3 regions of the Brevibacillus sp. FSL K6-6036 genome follow, and region 3 is predicted to be linked to each of the others. Evidence: riboswitches for the same ligand, from Rfam matches in the RefSeq annotation. Region 3 holds a riboswitch; each other region holds the start of a gene.
What was found. A riboswitch is a leader RNA that binds a small molecule or an ion and turns the genes downstream of it on or off. The one in region 3 is predicted to bind cyclic di-AMP.
Positions count from the first base shown of each region.

Region 1 (5,043 bases), 2.3 Mb from region 3:
CTTCAGCTTATATTTATCGGCCGTCTCTTTTGTCACCGCCAGGGCATAGGTGTTGTTAAACCCGATCGGCTCCAGCCATTCCATTTTGTATTTCTCTGCAAAATCTGCCTTTACCTTGTCGTACACCTCTTGAGGGTCCTTCATCGCTTCCTGTCCCATGATGTTGACCAGACCCGTTCCCGTATACTCTACATACAGGTCTGCACTGCCGCCTTTGACGGCGTTAAAAGCTACATCGGTCCCGCCTAAAAACGGCTTTGTCTCGACTTTTAAGTCCGTATTTTTCTCCAGCATGATACCTACGAGATTCGTCAATATATCTTGTTCCGTGAAATTTTTCCCCACCACAGTCACCTGATCAGACGCTTTTGTACCGGTCAGAACCGAGCAGCCCGTCACAGCCATCATCGACAATGCCAACACGCCCATTCCAACTTTCCTCAGCCATCCTGCTCTCACAAGATCCTCCCCTTTCATCATTAACCGTTTATTTGAAAAACCCCAAAAAGCCTGATGTGTTCAAGTCTTCAAAAATCAGCTTTTTGGATAAAGCGGCCTAACGCGAGTGGCGAATGCGCAATCCTTTTGGCGTCACTCGCCAATCTACCCAGGCCAGAATCAGGTCAAACAAGACCGCCAGCAGCGCAGCCGGCACCGCACCTGCCAGGATGATGCCCGTGTCCACCATGGCAATCCCGCGAAGGATCAGGTCGCCCAAGCCGCCTGCCCCGATAAACGCCGCGAGCGTCGCCACTCCGATCGTCATGACCGTAGCCGTGCGAATCCCGGCAAATATGACGGGGCGGGCCAGTGGAAGCTCTACGATCCGCAGCATCTGGCCTTTGGTCATCCCCATGCCGCGCCCTGCTTCCAGCAGCGAGGAATCGACGTCCAAAATGCCGGTGTACGTATTGCGGACGATGGGCAGAAGCGCGTAAATGACCATCGCGATGACAGCCGGGATCGGTCCGATGCCAAACAGCGGAATCATAAATCCGAGCAGCGCCAGACTGGGAATCGTCTGGAAGACCGAGATCACGGCCAGCACCGGACCGGCAAGCTTCCGGTACCGGGTCAGCAGAATGCCTGTCGGCACCGCAACTACAATCGCCCAGAACAACGCGACGACAGACAGAACGATATGCTCCCAGCTCGCCTGCACAATATCCGGCCAGCGGTCTGCCATTACGGAAATCACTTCACTCATTGCGCCACGCTCCTCTCCTGATCCAAGTATGGCCGTGCAAGCACATCGACCAGACTGGCCCTTGTCAACAAGCCTGCCAACGTCCCGTCTTGGCGGACGACCGGCACGTACCCGTACGGCGCTTCCTGCACGAAGCCGATGGCATCCGCGAGCGGGGTGTCGGGTGAAAGCGTCATGGTGTCTGTCCGCATCACATCGCGGATGGCCAGCGATTCATCCGGGTACCGCTTGTGAATATCCGCCGTATCCGCCATGCCCAAGTACTTCCCATGCTTGTCGACAACGATCAGCCCGGTTACCCGCTTGCGGTGCATGATCTGTACAGCCTCCGCCAGCCCTCGGCCCGGGGAGACGGTAACCGGCTGCGTGACCATGACATCCTGGACAAGCTGCCCGAGGTGGGACTGCAGCCGTTTTTCCCCGATGAACTCCCGGACAAAATCATTGGCCGGATGGCGCAAAATGTGATCGGGCGTCCCCTGCTGGATCACATTCCCGTTTTGCATGACCACGATCTGGTCGGCGATTTTCAACGCTTCATCCATGTCGTGGGTGACAAAAACGACTGTTTTGTTCAGCTCCTGGTTCAGCCGGATCAGCTCATCCTGCAGCTGCTCCCGGGTAACCGGATCGAGTGCCGAAAAAGGCTCATCCATCAGAATGATCGGCGGATCGCTCATCAGCGCCCGGGCTACCCCTACCCGCTGCTGCTGGCCTCCGGAGAGCTCGGACGGGTATCTGTCCCGGTACCGGTCGGGGGCCAGGCCGACCATATGGAGCAGGCGATCGACCTTTTTGTGATCAATCGACCCTTTTCCCCCCTGAAGCCGTGGCACCAGCGAAATATTTTCCGCGATTGTCAGGTGGGGAAACAGGCCGACCTGCTGAATCACATAGCCGATGCTCCGCCTCAGCGCGACCGGATCGACCTCCGCCGAATTCCTTCCGCCGACGGTAATCGTCCCCGATGTTGGCGAAATCAACCGGTTGATCATCTTCATCGTCGTGGTCTTGCCGCAGCCGGATGGCCCGACCAGCACTGTGATGCTCCCCTCGGGAATCTCCAGATTGAGATTCGGGATCACAGTCGTCGAGCCGTACGATTTGCGCACGCGTTCAAAGACAACCGCATTTGCCATTCGCATCCCCTCTTTTCGCTGTATTTTTGAAAATAAAAAGACCCCGCCAATGCAGGGTCTGTACCTGTAAAAATACAAAAAGACCCTGCAAAAGCATAGGGTCAAAAAACCGAATTGTTTTCCACGTCGGAATGATCTGACACGGAATGCTTGTTTTGACCCATCTTGAGGCTGACGAGGTTAGCTGACGGACTCGGGAAAGATGGTTCCCTACGGCAGATATGCTGCCGATTCGCCCCGGAAAAAGTGGTTCCCCCGCTTTCCGATTATGCAAATCGGAAATTAAGCTTATGGCTATTATGCATGAACTCGATCATCAAGTCAAATTCGCCTTCCCGGATATGAGGTCCGAATGTCATAGGTCATTGGTAACAAAAGTAATTATTTGTGAAAATTTGTAGGTATTTGTCTAACTTATTGCGAATCTATCTAAATATTCCATATTTTTTCTTGCAAGGAGGACTTCTATATGACCAAGCAGTGGAAACAGGCGTGGCAAGCAGCGCTGTTGGCTCTTGTCTTCTTCTTCTCTCCCGCCCAGCATTCAACGGCATCGGCTGAGAGTCTAGATTACAGCTCCAGCGTGCAAAACGGCAAGCTGGTCGTTTCTGCTTCCCTGAAAAATCCAGGCGATGGACGCAGCATCGGGGTCATCGCCGTCGGCTATGACGCCAATGGAAAAGCGATTGAAACCAAAGGAGCAGACGTATTCATCCCTCGCGGCCAGACTGGGAAATACCAGATCGTCATGGATCGAGGCGCCCAAATTGCCAAGGTCGAGGTGATCCCGGCTGATCTGTCCAATCCGACAGGCAAATTGAGCAGCTCCGCCTATAGTCTTGTAAATGGAAAAATGGTGGTGACCGCCGTTGTGGAGAATGGCGGTGACGGCCGGAATATCGGGGTCATCGCGATCGGATACGACGCAAACGGAAAAGCGATCGAGACAAAAGGCCTCGACACCTTCATCCCCCGCAACGAAGTGGGCAACTACCAGATTCTGCTGGACCAGGGGGCAAAAATTGCAAACGTCAACGTCCTTCTCGCCGACTTATCCAACCCGACCGGCAAGCTGAGCAGTGAAGCCTTTTTGCAGGTAAACGGAAAAACGCTGGTGACAGCTGTCGTGGAAAATGGCGGAGATGGCCGAAACATCGGGGTTTTTGCTGTCGGCTATGATGCCAAAGGAAAAGCTGTAGAAACCAAAGGTCAGGACTCGTTCATCCCCCGCAACGAAGTGGGCAGCTACCAAATCATGCTCGATCATGGAGCCGCCATTTCCGGGGTCAAGGTATATCTCGCCGACTTATCCAATCCAACCGGCAAATTAAGCAGTTCCGCCTATACCCAAGTGAATGGAAAAATGGTGGTGACCGCCGTCGTGGAGAATGGTGGTGACGGCAGGAGCATCGGCGTTTTCGCGGTAGGCTATGACGCCAAAGGAAAGCCCGTAGAAACGGCAGGACAAGATACGTTTATCCCGCGCAATGAGGTTGGCAACTACAATATCGTGCTGAATCAAGGAGCCAAAATCGCCTCGGCAAAGGTGTTCCTCGCTGATCTGTCCAATCCTGCAGCCAAGCTGAGCAGCAGTGCCTTTACCCCGGTCAATGGCACCATGCTGGTCACGGCTGTGGCAGAAAACGGCGGAGACGGGAAGAACATCGGCGTGACGGCTGTCGGATACGATGCGAAAGGAAAAGCGATTGCCTCCAAAAGCGCAAAGACCTTTATCCCGCGCAATGAGGTAGGGAACTACCAGCTTTCCTTGCCAAACGCAGGAAAAATCGTCAACGTCAAGGTCACCCTCACCACTCCTTAACTCGCGTATTTTTGGCGAACGAGCAACCATATCTGAAAAAGGTGCCTCTTTGGTCTGCCTTGGACCTTGAGGCACCTTCTTTTTTTGCCGCTGCCTGTTTGGGGACGTATCGCGATTCCATCTGCTTTCGAACATTCGAACATCTGCTTTCGGATTTGGCGACACTTCCTTTACGCCGCCAGAAGGGCAATCTTTCGCAATCGTGTCTTTGCATGATCAAACCGGCGCAAAGCAAGGGATGTCAGTTCGTCAAAAGAACTCCTGCCTCAGCTTTAACCGAGCGGAAAATGGCAGGAGACAAAGTGCCCTGCAGTGCCTTCGGTCAGTGTCGGCGCAGTCTGTCTGCACACATCCTGCACATACGGACATCTGGTGTGAAAATGGCAGCCGGACGGAGGATTGGCCGGATTCGGCAGATCGCCCTGCAGGACAATCCGTTCCTTTCGCTGCGTCGGATCAGGAATCGGGACAGCCGACAGAAGCGCTTCCGTGTAGGGGTGGCGCGGGTTTGCAAACAGCTCGTCGCGCTCTGCCAGCTCCACGATTTTGCCCAGGTACATGACCGCGATCCGGTCGCTGATATGCTTGACGGCAGGCAAGCCGTGGGCGATGAAAATGTAGGTCAGCTTTAGCTCCTTTTGCAGCTTCTTGAGCAGGTTCAGCACCTGCGACTGGATCGACACGTCGAGCGCCGATACCGGCTCGTCGCAGACGATCAGGCTCGGATTCAAGGCGAGGGCGCGCGCGATACCGATCCGCTGTCTCTGCCCGCCGCTGAATTCATGCGGGTGGCGGCTCATATGGTGGGCATCCAGCCCGACAAGGCGCAGCAGCTCCACAACCTTTTCCTTCAGCTCGCTTCCTTTGTGGGTGCC
Region 1 covers NZ_CP150173.1:3,911,579-3,916,621, forward strand. Annotated here, with positions in the region: gene NST37_RS19455 (glycine betaine ABC transporter substrate-binding protein) at 1-459, opposite strand, end outside; gene NST37_RS19460 (ABC transporter permease) at 557-1,207, opposite strand; gene NST37_RS19465 (betaine/proline/choline family ABC transporter ATP-binding protein) at 1,204-2,346, opposite strand; cyclic di-AMP (ydaO/yuaA leader) riboswitch at 2,502-2,645, opposite strand; gene NST37_RS19470 (hypothetical protein) at 2,816-4,168, shown strand; gene NST37_RS19475 (dipeptide ABC transporter ATP-binding protein) at 4,441-5,043, opposite strand, start outside.
Region 1: linked by a shared signal. The riboswitch ahead of NST37_RS19465 (betaine/proline/choline family ABC transporter ATP-binding protein) and the one ahead of NST37_RS05210 (C40 family peptidase) in region 3 are both predicted to bind cyclic di-AMP.

Region 2 (5,043 bases), 1.7 Mb from region 3:
TATCGTGTACCCACATTCCGTACTGTCGTGATGCCAGCCTCGAGAAACTGTTTTCCTTGCTGATGAGCCCGAAACGCCGTGTCCGCTGCGGAATCCAGTCTGATTTGCCTGAAGGGATCAGGTGAAGCGTCCATGCCCAAATGCACATGGCAGTCGATCAAGCCGGGCAAAAGCGTCATTCCCGTTCCGTCGAACTCCCAGTCTGCCACTTCCGCATTGCCTGCCTCAGAGACATGCAATATTCCGGATTCGTCAAAGACAACCGTTCCTCTTTCAATCTGCCGCAAATGTACAACGTCGATTATTCTTACATTGTATATTTTTCGCCTCACGTCAGCACCACCCTGTTTATACTGGGATTTGTTGCGTGTACTTTTCGACCAGCTCAGCGAGCAGCTTCATGTTTACATTGCCGCCTGAAGCCAGCACGACTACCTTTTTTCCCTTGAGTGCAGTCCGATGGTGAATCATTGCTGCCAAAGCGGCCGCACCGGACGGCTCTACTACCATCTTGGCCCGTTCCGCAAGGCTCACCACCGTCCTTGCAATCTCTTCCTCGGAGACCAATACCATCTCGTCGACGTATCTTGTCGTGTGTGCATACGTGATCTTTCCCGGCTTTTTGGCCATCAATCCATCCGCGATCGTATCCACCTTTTCCACTTCAAACGGGCAGCCGTGCCGAAGCGATTCATACATCGCCATGGCCCCCTCGCTATTCACGCCGATCACGCGCACGGCCGGCTTTGTCTCCTTCAAAGCAGCCGCCACGCCCGATATCAACCCTCCCCCGCTGACCGGAACGATGACCACGTCAACGTCGGGAAGCTCTTCCAAAATCTCCAGGCCGATCGTGCCTTGCCCTGCGATAATATGCATGTCTTCAAACGGATGGATCAGTACAAGACCTTCGCTTTGGTGAAGCTCCAGCGCTTTTTCATACATGGTAATGGAGGTGCTCCCTCCATCTACTACTTTGGCGCCGTAATGAAGGATCGCATTTTGCTTGCTCGGTACAGGATTGGTCGGCATGACCACTGTAGCTGCAATCCCTTGGATCTGGGCAGCGTAGGCAGTGCCTGCGCCGTGATTGCCTGCAGAAAAGGCCACGACACCCCGTCTTTTTTCCTCGTCTGTCAGGCTCACGATCTTGTTGTACGCGCCGCGGATTTTGAACGCCCCTGTCTTTTGCAGATTCTCGCATTTTACGTAGATGGTATTGCCTGACCATTCGCTGAAAGTGCGCGAATACTGCATAGGTGTCGGCAAGATGACACCCGCGAGATTGGCCCTGGCTTGCCTGATTTGCTCCAATGTAACGAACATGCGTTTATCTCTCCTCTTCCCTGATTTCTACGACCATTTCAATCTCCACAGGCAGATTCATGGGCAGAACGGATGTGCCCAAGGCAGAGCGGGCATGCTTCCCCCTGTCGCCAAAAACGTTCACCAGCAGATCGGAAGCCCCGTTCATAACCTGGGGCTGGTCGTAAAAATCGTCTGCGCTGCTCACCAGTCCGAGTACTTTCACAATCCGCTCAATCTTATCAAGATTGCCAATCTCCGCTTTGATCATGCTGAGCAGGTTGAGGACAGTAATCTGTGCCGCCTCATATCCTTGTTCTACAGTAAGCTCCCTGCCCAGCCTGCCCGTATAGAGCGGTTTCCCATCGACAAAGCAGCCGGCTCCTGAGGTAAAAACCAGGCAGCCCGAACGCACGCAGGATACGTAGGTTGCCAAAGGCGGTTGGTTCGGGGGCAGACTTACCCCCAGCTCTTCAAGTCTCTTTTCCACAAATGACAAAAGTACCACCACGCTTTTCTGAAAATTCTAATCAACACTCGATATTCTCATTCTATCACGATCCCGGAATAAAATGATACAATTTTTTTGATATCGACAAATTTTTTAGAAAAAAATCAACAACATGCACCCGTCCGCTGAATCCTCCAGCCGCCTGTCATGGAAATCATGCCACAAATACACGGCGGTATTTCCTTTTCTGAACAAGCGTCAACAAGGTCTGCCATTATTTACAGGTTCCATTCTCTCAAGTCTATTTGTTATCCTAGTTAAGCCAAACAAACAAGCCGAAACTTCCAAAGAAGTGGAAGTGCGGGGGACTTCTTTTTGTAGAGTTAGCCACTCTGCATTGGGGTGAATCACGCTTGTGAAGGGTTGTATCCTCAGCCCGAACCCGACAACTAACCTCGTAGGCGAAGAAAAGGAGACGATGAGAACATGAAACCATTCGGCAAGTCTATCATCGCTATTGCTTTGGGATTGGCTGTTACTTCGATGTCCACTTCAGCATTTGCTGCCACATGCCCGGTAAAAAATGTTGTTAATCAAGGGCAATGGCTCCCATATTTCATGAATTCCCAACCTTCGCAACAATCCCAACCATCGAACCAATGGAACCAATGGAACTGGGCATTTCCATCCAACTCTATGCAATGGGTAGAGCTTCCGATGCAACAGCCGGTACAAAAACCGGTTCAGCAGCCGGTACAAAAGCCAGTTCAACAACCGGCTAAAGCTCCGGCAAGCAACACTGTCAACGCTTCCTCCCAGTTTGCTCGCGAAGTGGCAAATCTGGTAAACCAAGAGCGTGCAAAAGCTGGTCTGGCTCCGCTTGCTTACGATGCTGCATTGGAAAAGGTAGCATTGGCAAAAGCGGCTGACATGGATCAAAACAACTACTTTGATCACAACAGCCCTACCTACGGTTCTCCATTTGACATGATGAAGCGCTTTGGCGTATCGTACATGACTGCCGGCGAAAACATCGCCATGGGTCAGCGCAGCGCTGAAGAAGTGATGCAGCAATGGATGAACAGTGACGGTCACCGCAAAAACATCATGAACCCGAATTTCACGAAAATCGGCGTAGGCTACCAAAATGGTTACTGGGTACAAGAATTTACCGGATAACCTTGATGGCTGCAGAGAAGAACCGAGTTGCTCAACAGAGTGACTCGGTTTTTTCGGTTTTTTCCCTGCTTGCAAAAAAAGCCCACCTGAAGCTGGTGGGCATGGTATCGATCTAGGCTTTTGTGATCAAAGGAGAAAATGGCGACACCCGGATCAGAGGCTCATTAACGAGCGCACCAGCCGCCGTCGATGACCATTTCAAGGCCGCTCACAAACGAAGACTCGTCCGAAGCGAGATAAAGTGCACCATAAGCGATATCCTCGGGTTTGCCGAGACGAGGCAGCGGCGTTTGCGCCTGAAAAATGCCCCGAACCTCTGGAGCCGTGATCATTTGCGTCATTGGTGTTTCGATAATGCCCGGGTGAATGGAGTTCACGCGGACGGAATCCTTCGCGCATTCGACAGCTGCTGCTTTCGTAAGAGCTCTCAACGCCCCTTTGGAAGCGGTGTAACCATTCGTAAAGTTCAGAGCAACTAGTCCTGCGGTAGACGAAATGTTGATGATGGAACCGCTTCCAGCCTTTTTCATCTCAGGGTAAACCAGCGTCATTCCCAGCACGCAGCCGGTCAGGTTTACATCCATCACCTTGTTCCAGTTTTCCATCGTAAATTGCTCAATCGTAGCATCTGTACTGATACCCGCATTGTTTACCAGGACGTGAATGTTGCCAAATGCCTCCAGACCTTGTGCGATGACGTTTTTCCATTCGTCCTCGGAAACGACGTTGTGTTTGACCCCGATGGCTTCCCCGCCGTCCGCCTTGATTTCATTCACCACTTCTTGCAGCTTGTCTTCGGACATGTCCGTCGCGATTACTTTCGCGCCTTCCTGGGCAAACAGACGAGCTGTTTGTGCCCCCATACCGCTTGCCGCACCTGTAATGATGGCGACTTTTCCTGTTAGACGACCCATAGTCGTATCCTCCCGCTTTTTCATTTCTGAAAAAGAAATTCAAAAAAATTTTAAACAACTAGTTGTTTTATCGACACTGTGTCGTAAATAATTATATCAATGCCCTTCTTATATGGGCAAACAACACAAAACGCCGAAGTGACGATAAATCAACAGAAGATCAACGTTGTGTGGATCACATAGAAAAAGTTCAACAAGGATGGGAAGAATGTCGATGAAACCGAAGAAGATTGATCCGCGGGTCAGGAGGACACGCCAGCTCCTTCAGGACGCGTTTACCTCGCTCATACAGGAAAAAGGGTATGAGGCCATCACCGTACAGGACATTACCGAGCGTGCCACTTTGAATAGGGCCACCTTTTACCTCCACTATCGAGACAAACAGGATTTGATGTGGCAAAGCACAGAAGAAGTCCTCTCGGAGCTGGTGGACAGTCTGCGCGAAACGACCAAACATGCGAAAAAAGCAGACTTGCACGTAGATCAACCGCACCCCGTGTTCGTCTGCCTGTTTGAACAGATTGCACGCCATGCGACCTTTTACAAGGTAATGCTGTCCCATCACCAGGCACCACTCGCTGCTCGCCTGATCGAAGTCATCACCGATTACATCTCCCAAGGCCTGGACGAATTCCAGCCCGATGACACCAAGCTCACGGCACAGCGAGAGATTATTGTCCGCTATACCGCCTCTGCCTTTTTAGGAGTCATCATGTGGTGGCTGGAGGGCGGCATGAGCTATTCTCCCCGCTTCATGGCGCTGCAATTGATGAGGCTTGCGATCAAGGGGCCGTATGAGCTGTCTCCGTTTGCGTGAGCCCTTTCGGGGCGGGAAATAGCAAAAAGCCGGAACGGTACCACTCCGGCTTTTCACATTCAAGAGGTACTCGTCAAAGCGTTCTCTTCGCTTCGACGCTCTTAGCTCTCTGTGGAACAGCAGTCACACTTCTGCTCCTCTAGCAAAGGTACCTCTTTTTCATGCATTGTCTGTTTGGTCGGGTATGCCCCCACCTGCTGCAACTCTACACTGACATCTTTGTCATTGTTTTGTTGTTGGTCCATGGGAAGCCTCCTCACTGAGTGCGACCTGTGCCTAGTATACGCACCCGGGATGTGAAGCTATTCGTTCTTCAGGGATTCGTTCAGCCTTTTGCCCGGTTTGCCTGAAGGATGTGCTCCAGGTCTTTCAGGGCT
Region 2 covers NZ_CP150173.1:2,674,467-2,679,509, forward strand. Annotated here, with positions in the region: gene NST37_RS13375 (amidohydrolase family protein) at 1-332, opposite strand, end outside; gene ilvA (threonine ammonia-lyase) at 349-1,326, opposite strand; gene NST37_RS13385 (RidA family protein) at 1,331-1,804, opposite strand; cyclic di-AMP (ydaO/yuaA leader) riboswitch at 2,080-2,235, shown strand; gene NST37_RS13390 (CAP domain-containing protein) at 2,243-2,935, shown strand; gene NST37_RS13395 (glucose 1-dehydrogenase) at 3,100-3,849, opposite strand; gene NST37_RS13400 (TetR/AcrR family transcriptional regulator) at 4,064-4,666, shown strand; gene NST37_RS13405 (hypothetical protein) at 4,768-4,911, opposite strand; gene NST37_RS13410 (homoserine dehydrogenase) at 4,992-5,043, opposite strand, start outside.
Region 2: linked by a shared signal. The riboswitch ahead of NST37_RS13390 (CAP domain-containing protein) and the one ahead of NST37_RS05210 (C40 family peptidase) in region 3 are both predicted to bind cyclic di-AMP.

Region 3 (5,043 bases):
TAAACACAATGCCGGCATTTTCGGCCAGAAAGGTGAGCAACTGAAATTCTTTGGTGGAAAGGTCAATTTTTTCTTCATTTACATACACCGAGTACGTTTCCTTGTGGATTTCCAGTCCTTTAAATTTCAAAACGGTAATGGAGGAGCCGGATGGGTCCTTTTCGCTGTGCTCTTCGGTATGCTTGCGAATCCGCTCGTACCTTCTCAGATGCGCCCGGATGCGGGCGAGCAGCTCTTCCGTGTCGAATGGCTTCGTGATATAGTCATCGGCGCCGATTTCAAAACCGACGACTTTGTCGACCGCTTTTCCTTTCGCACTGAGAAACAGGATCGGCAGGTCCGATTCGCGGCGAATTTGCGAGCACAGCTCATAGCCGCTCATATTCGGCATCATGATGTCCAAAAGAATCAAATTGGGCTTCAAGCCTTGCTTCAACAAAGTAAGGGCATGCTCCCCGCTCTCTGAAGAAGTGACCTCATACCCTTCGTTTTCCAAAATATCTTCAAGAAGCTCTATGATTTCCTGATTGTCGTCTACAAGCAAAATATGGTCTTTCACAGGTACTCCCCCAGTAACCTCAAATCTCCTGAATATTTGTATTCTCTCCTATCATAACACGGTTTGACTGGTGAAGGACAAAGAAACCAAACGTTACCAGCGTGTTCCGGCAGGAAAAAGGACATATAATGAAGAATAGCGGGTGTTACTTCCTATTGACACCAGGTGCTAAATTTCGTCAGAAAAAGCCAGAGACCTAACGTCCCTGGCTTTCATTTTTGTGCTTGCACTTACTTGCTAGGCTGCGCTTCCGGCTGTTGTTCCGGCTGTGGCACTGTATGTGTCTCAACTGGTGTCTCAGCTGCAGCTGCTGCCTGCTGCCCAGGCTGTTGCTCTGGTTGAGCTGCCTCGGGCGCTTTCGCTTGTTGTTCTGGTTGTGCTTCAGGCAAGGAAGCCGCTTGTACCGCTTTCTTGGCTGGAGGAGTGTCGGTGGCTTTCGCCTGGAGTGCCGGAGCAGCGATTCGCTTGGCTCCTACATAGCGTTTGCTCCAGTAGTAGGGGTCGCTCAATTTGGTATTGACGACGCCTCTGCCAGATTCCGAGTGCACAAACGTGTCATTGCCGATGTAGATTCCTACGTGGGAAATGCTTCTTCCATTCGTCTTGAAGAAGACGAGGTCGCCGGGCTGCAAATCTTTGCGGCTAACCGGTTGGCCGACTTGATACTGAGAAGAAGAATTGTGAGGCAAATCTACACCTAGCGCATCAAACACATAGCGTGTAAAACCGGAGCAGTCAAAGCCTTTTTTCGTGGTTCCGGAAGACTTGTAAGGGACACCGTACAGATCATTGACGACAGTCATCAGGGGGGTTCCCTCCTGAGCATGCGCCGCACCGGTACCCATTGCAAGCAATCCGGCAATAAGCAAAGAAACTACTGTCTTGCGCAAAAGATACTGCTCCTCTCCTGAGCCTACGAGGTTAGCTGAAGGGTTCGGTCGAAAGGAATGCCCTAGACTGCGAGAGCGCAGCCATTCACCCCAAAGATAGTGGGTCCCCCGTTTCCGCATAGCGGAACTCGGCTATTTTTCGATATTTTTTTACACGCACCTCCACACAATTCAACACTTGTCCCACTTTTCCTTTTTCTACCCTTGTTTGTTCACGATTTCGTCACAATATTTTGTCATAAGCTGTAACGTTTCGTCAGTACCGTGCAAACGACATTTTTCTTCTATATGTAATGGAAACCATGTGTCGGACTTTTCTTCTCCATGACGGCTCGCCCTGCGCCGGAAAAGGGCTGAATCCAATCAAGAGGGATCCTTGTCCGATTGGGGGACGACACTTTATCCGTCCAGGGACGGAGGCAAAAACCAACCGCTCGCCCGTTATGTCGAACACTCGCCCCGTCTAGAATAAAGGCATAAGGTTGACACACCAACAAATAGTCGATTGGAGGGAAGCATTTCATGAGTGAGCGGTCTGGCAAGGTGCTCCTTGGACTCGCATTGCTGCTGACCGGAGGGTTTGTCTTATTGGACCAACTCGGTATCGATGGCGGCGATTTCCTCGGTGTGCTGATCCCCGGGCTGATCATGTTATACGGAGCCCGTAAAGTGATTGGCAGCTCCGGTTCCCGCTTCTGGGGGATACTGGTCTTTCTGTTCGGGCTGTTAATGTTGATCGGCAAGCTGCATTTACTGTTCAATGTCGTACTGGCTATCGGAGTGATTTACCTCGGGTACCGCTTTATCCGCCGCAGTGACAAGACGCATGATTCCATGCCGACAGCATGGGAGCGGCAGTGGGCACGGCAGGTATTGAAAGAGGATGCTCTGGACGGCTGGGAGCACAGAATGGCCAAGAAGCAACAACCTTGATATCGATGACAAGTGATGAAACAAACCTGAAAAGTGCAAGGTACATGACAATCAAATTTCTTGTGATATGATAAGGAGGACTAAAAAATGGGTATTTTTAAACGACTGCGTGACTTGACGGTGGCTTCTGTGAATGACGCTTTGGATTCGATGGAAGATCCGGTGGTTATGCTCAATCAGTACATGCGTGACATGGAAGTGGAGATCGGACAAGTGGAAGTGGCAGTAGCGAAGCAAGTGGCCCTGGAGAAGAAATTCCACCAGCAATGGGAAGAGGCAGTGGCGCTTGCGGAAAAACGCGATCGTCAGGTGAAGCTGGCGCTGACCGAAGGAGAAGACCTGCTCGCGCGCCGGGCTTTGGCCGACAAGAAGCAATACGAGCTGCGTGCCCAGGAATACGAAGCCCTTTATCTGACAGCATCGGAAGCCGCTCAGCAAATGCGCGAGAAGCTGGCCGAGCTGAAAGAAGAATTTTATAAAATGAGAGCGAAAAAATTCACTCTGATGGCAAGAGCGCAAGTAGCGAAAACGCAAAAGCAAGTGAACCATGCAATTGTCGGCATGGGCAATCAATCTGCCGGCAAAGGCTTTTCCCGGATGGAAGAAAAAGTGCTGCGGATGGAAGCGGAAGCCAATCTGAGCGGCCAGTGGCGCCAGACCAGCGCTGGTTTGGAGCAATCTCTCGAGTCCCTTGAAAAGAATGATCTGGATGAGGAGCTGGCCCAAATCAAAGCGTCTTTGCAAAGCAAAAAGGATGCCGAGCCTGCGAAAGTTCAGGAGTAACGACAGGAATCAGGCATCTCGTGTAGAATAGGAAGTGGCAACCAGGCAGCCTGTCCAAGCAGGCTGCTTTTCCCCTAGGAGGTTCTATCCTTGGCAGACTTTATGGTCTTTTTACGTCGATTTTTTGCGGAGCCAGGACGTGTAGGAAGCATCATTCCCAGCTCTCGTTTTTTATGCGAAAAGATGCTGTGCAGCGTGGACTGGAATCAGTCTGACGTGATTATAGAACTGGGGCCTGGAACAGGCGCCTTTACGGAAAGCATTCTAAAGAAAAAAAGGCTCGATACCAAATACATTTTGGTGGAGAGAGATCCGTTGTTTCGGGAAATGCTGACTCGCCGATTTCCCGGCATCACGATGTGGGATGAGGCACTGAAGCTGCAAGAGTACATGAGTAAGGCCGGGATTGGCAAGGCTGATGCCATTATCTCCGGACTTCCGTTTGCCAACTTTCCCGCGGAATTGCGGACGGGGATCTTGGATGAAGTCCAGTCTGCCCTTGCTCCGGGTGGCCTGTTCATCACGTTTCAATACTCCCTCCAACTGAAAGCTGAGCTGCAGACGCGCTTTCAGCGGGTAGAAACCACATTTACGCCGTTGAATATTCCGCCTGCGTTTATTTATACTTGCCGTGACGGAAGTGTAGGAAATTAGCCGACATGGGGCGTAAGAGAGGAGACCTTTGTGAAATTGTCCCGCTTACAAAAAATGACGGTCGGTGTCTTGATCATTTTGACAGGAATTGGCCTTTTTCTTGACAGCTTGCATATAATCACGTTTGGCCTCTTTGATTTGTGGCCGATGGTTCTCGTGTATTTCGGCGTACAGATGTGGGGAAATCACAAGCGTGTTCGGGGAGGCCTGCTGGCCGGGCTCGGCATCATGATTGCTTTGGACATGTGGCTTCATATCGGCATGGATGATCTGTTCCAGCTTGTAATCCCGCTTTTGTTCATTTACTTTGGATTTCGGCTGATCCGTGGGCGTTCGGCTGACAAAGGAATCCGGCCGACAATACCGGAGGCTGCCGAAGCAGCCGATGCTGATCCGAATTTTGCTTCAGCGGAAGATACGGCAACAGGCAAACAATCAGGGCATTGGAGACAGAAAGCGGGATACCGCAATCCATTTGGAACGGAAAGAAGCAGATGGACTGCTTCATCCGCGGGCCCTGGCAGCATTTTGTCGCCCAAAGATTCCCGCAGTTCGCTGATCGGTGATTTTCACTTGACATCCGGCCGCTTTGAGCTAAGCCAGTTGCATATCTGGCACGGAGTCGGGAATGTTGTCATAGATCTGTCCCGGGCGATGCTGATGGATGATGAAGCGTTTCTGATAGTCGACGGTTGGGTGGGGGACGTCACTATTTACGTTCCGGTAGATATGCCAGTAGCCGTATCTGCGGAGGTGCGCATCGGCGATCTGGAAGTGTTTGGCCATAGGCAGGGGGGCATCAATCGCAGCGTGATGATCCGCTCCGAACAGTACGAACAGGAAGCGCAAAAAATCCATGTACAGATTTCGCTGCTCGTCGGCGATGTTAAAGTCAAGTACATCTAGGGGGTACTGACAAATGCGACGACAGCGGTTGGCAAGTATCCAATGGCAGTACGTGCGCTACGGTTTGCTGCTGGCCGTAGGAGCGGTTACCGCCTCCTTTTTGTGCAGTTTGATTCTGTATTTCGTGGTGGCCGGGGACCCGGACGTCACGAGATGGCTTGCGACCTACCTGCATCTCTATTTGCCGGAGAAGCTGGATTGGAAAACACAACTGGCCTCGTTTGCATTCGCGATCCTGACAGCAAGTGTCGTCGGGTTGGTCGGAGGCTACATTTTCGGGAATTTGCTGAAAAAGAGACTGCAGGTGCTTTGGGAGGC
Region 3 covers NZ_CP150173.1:1,006,672-1,011,714, forward strand. Annotated here, with positions in the region: gene NST37_RS05205 (response regulator transcription factor) at 1-559, opposite strand, end outside; partial or broken gene NST37_RS05210 (C40 family peptidase) at 922-1,449, opposite strand; cyclic di-AMP (ydaO/yuaA leader) riboswitch at 1,455-1,593, opposite strand; gene NST37_RS05215 (membrane protein) at 1,972-2,382, shown strand; gene NST37_RS05220 (PspA/IM30 family protein) at 2,470-3,165, shown strand; gene NST37_RS05225 (rRNA adenine N-6-methyltransferase family protein) at 3,256-3,819, shown strand; gene liaF (cell wall-active antibiotics response protein LiaF) at 3,850-4,725, shown strand; gene NST37_RS05235 (sensor histidine kinase) at 4,739-5,043, shown strand, end outside.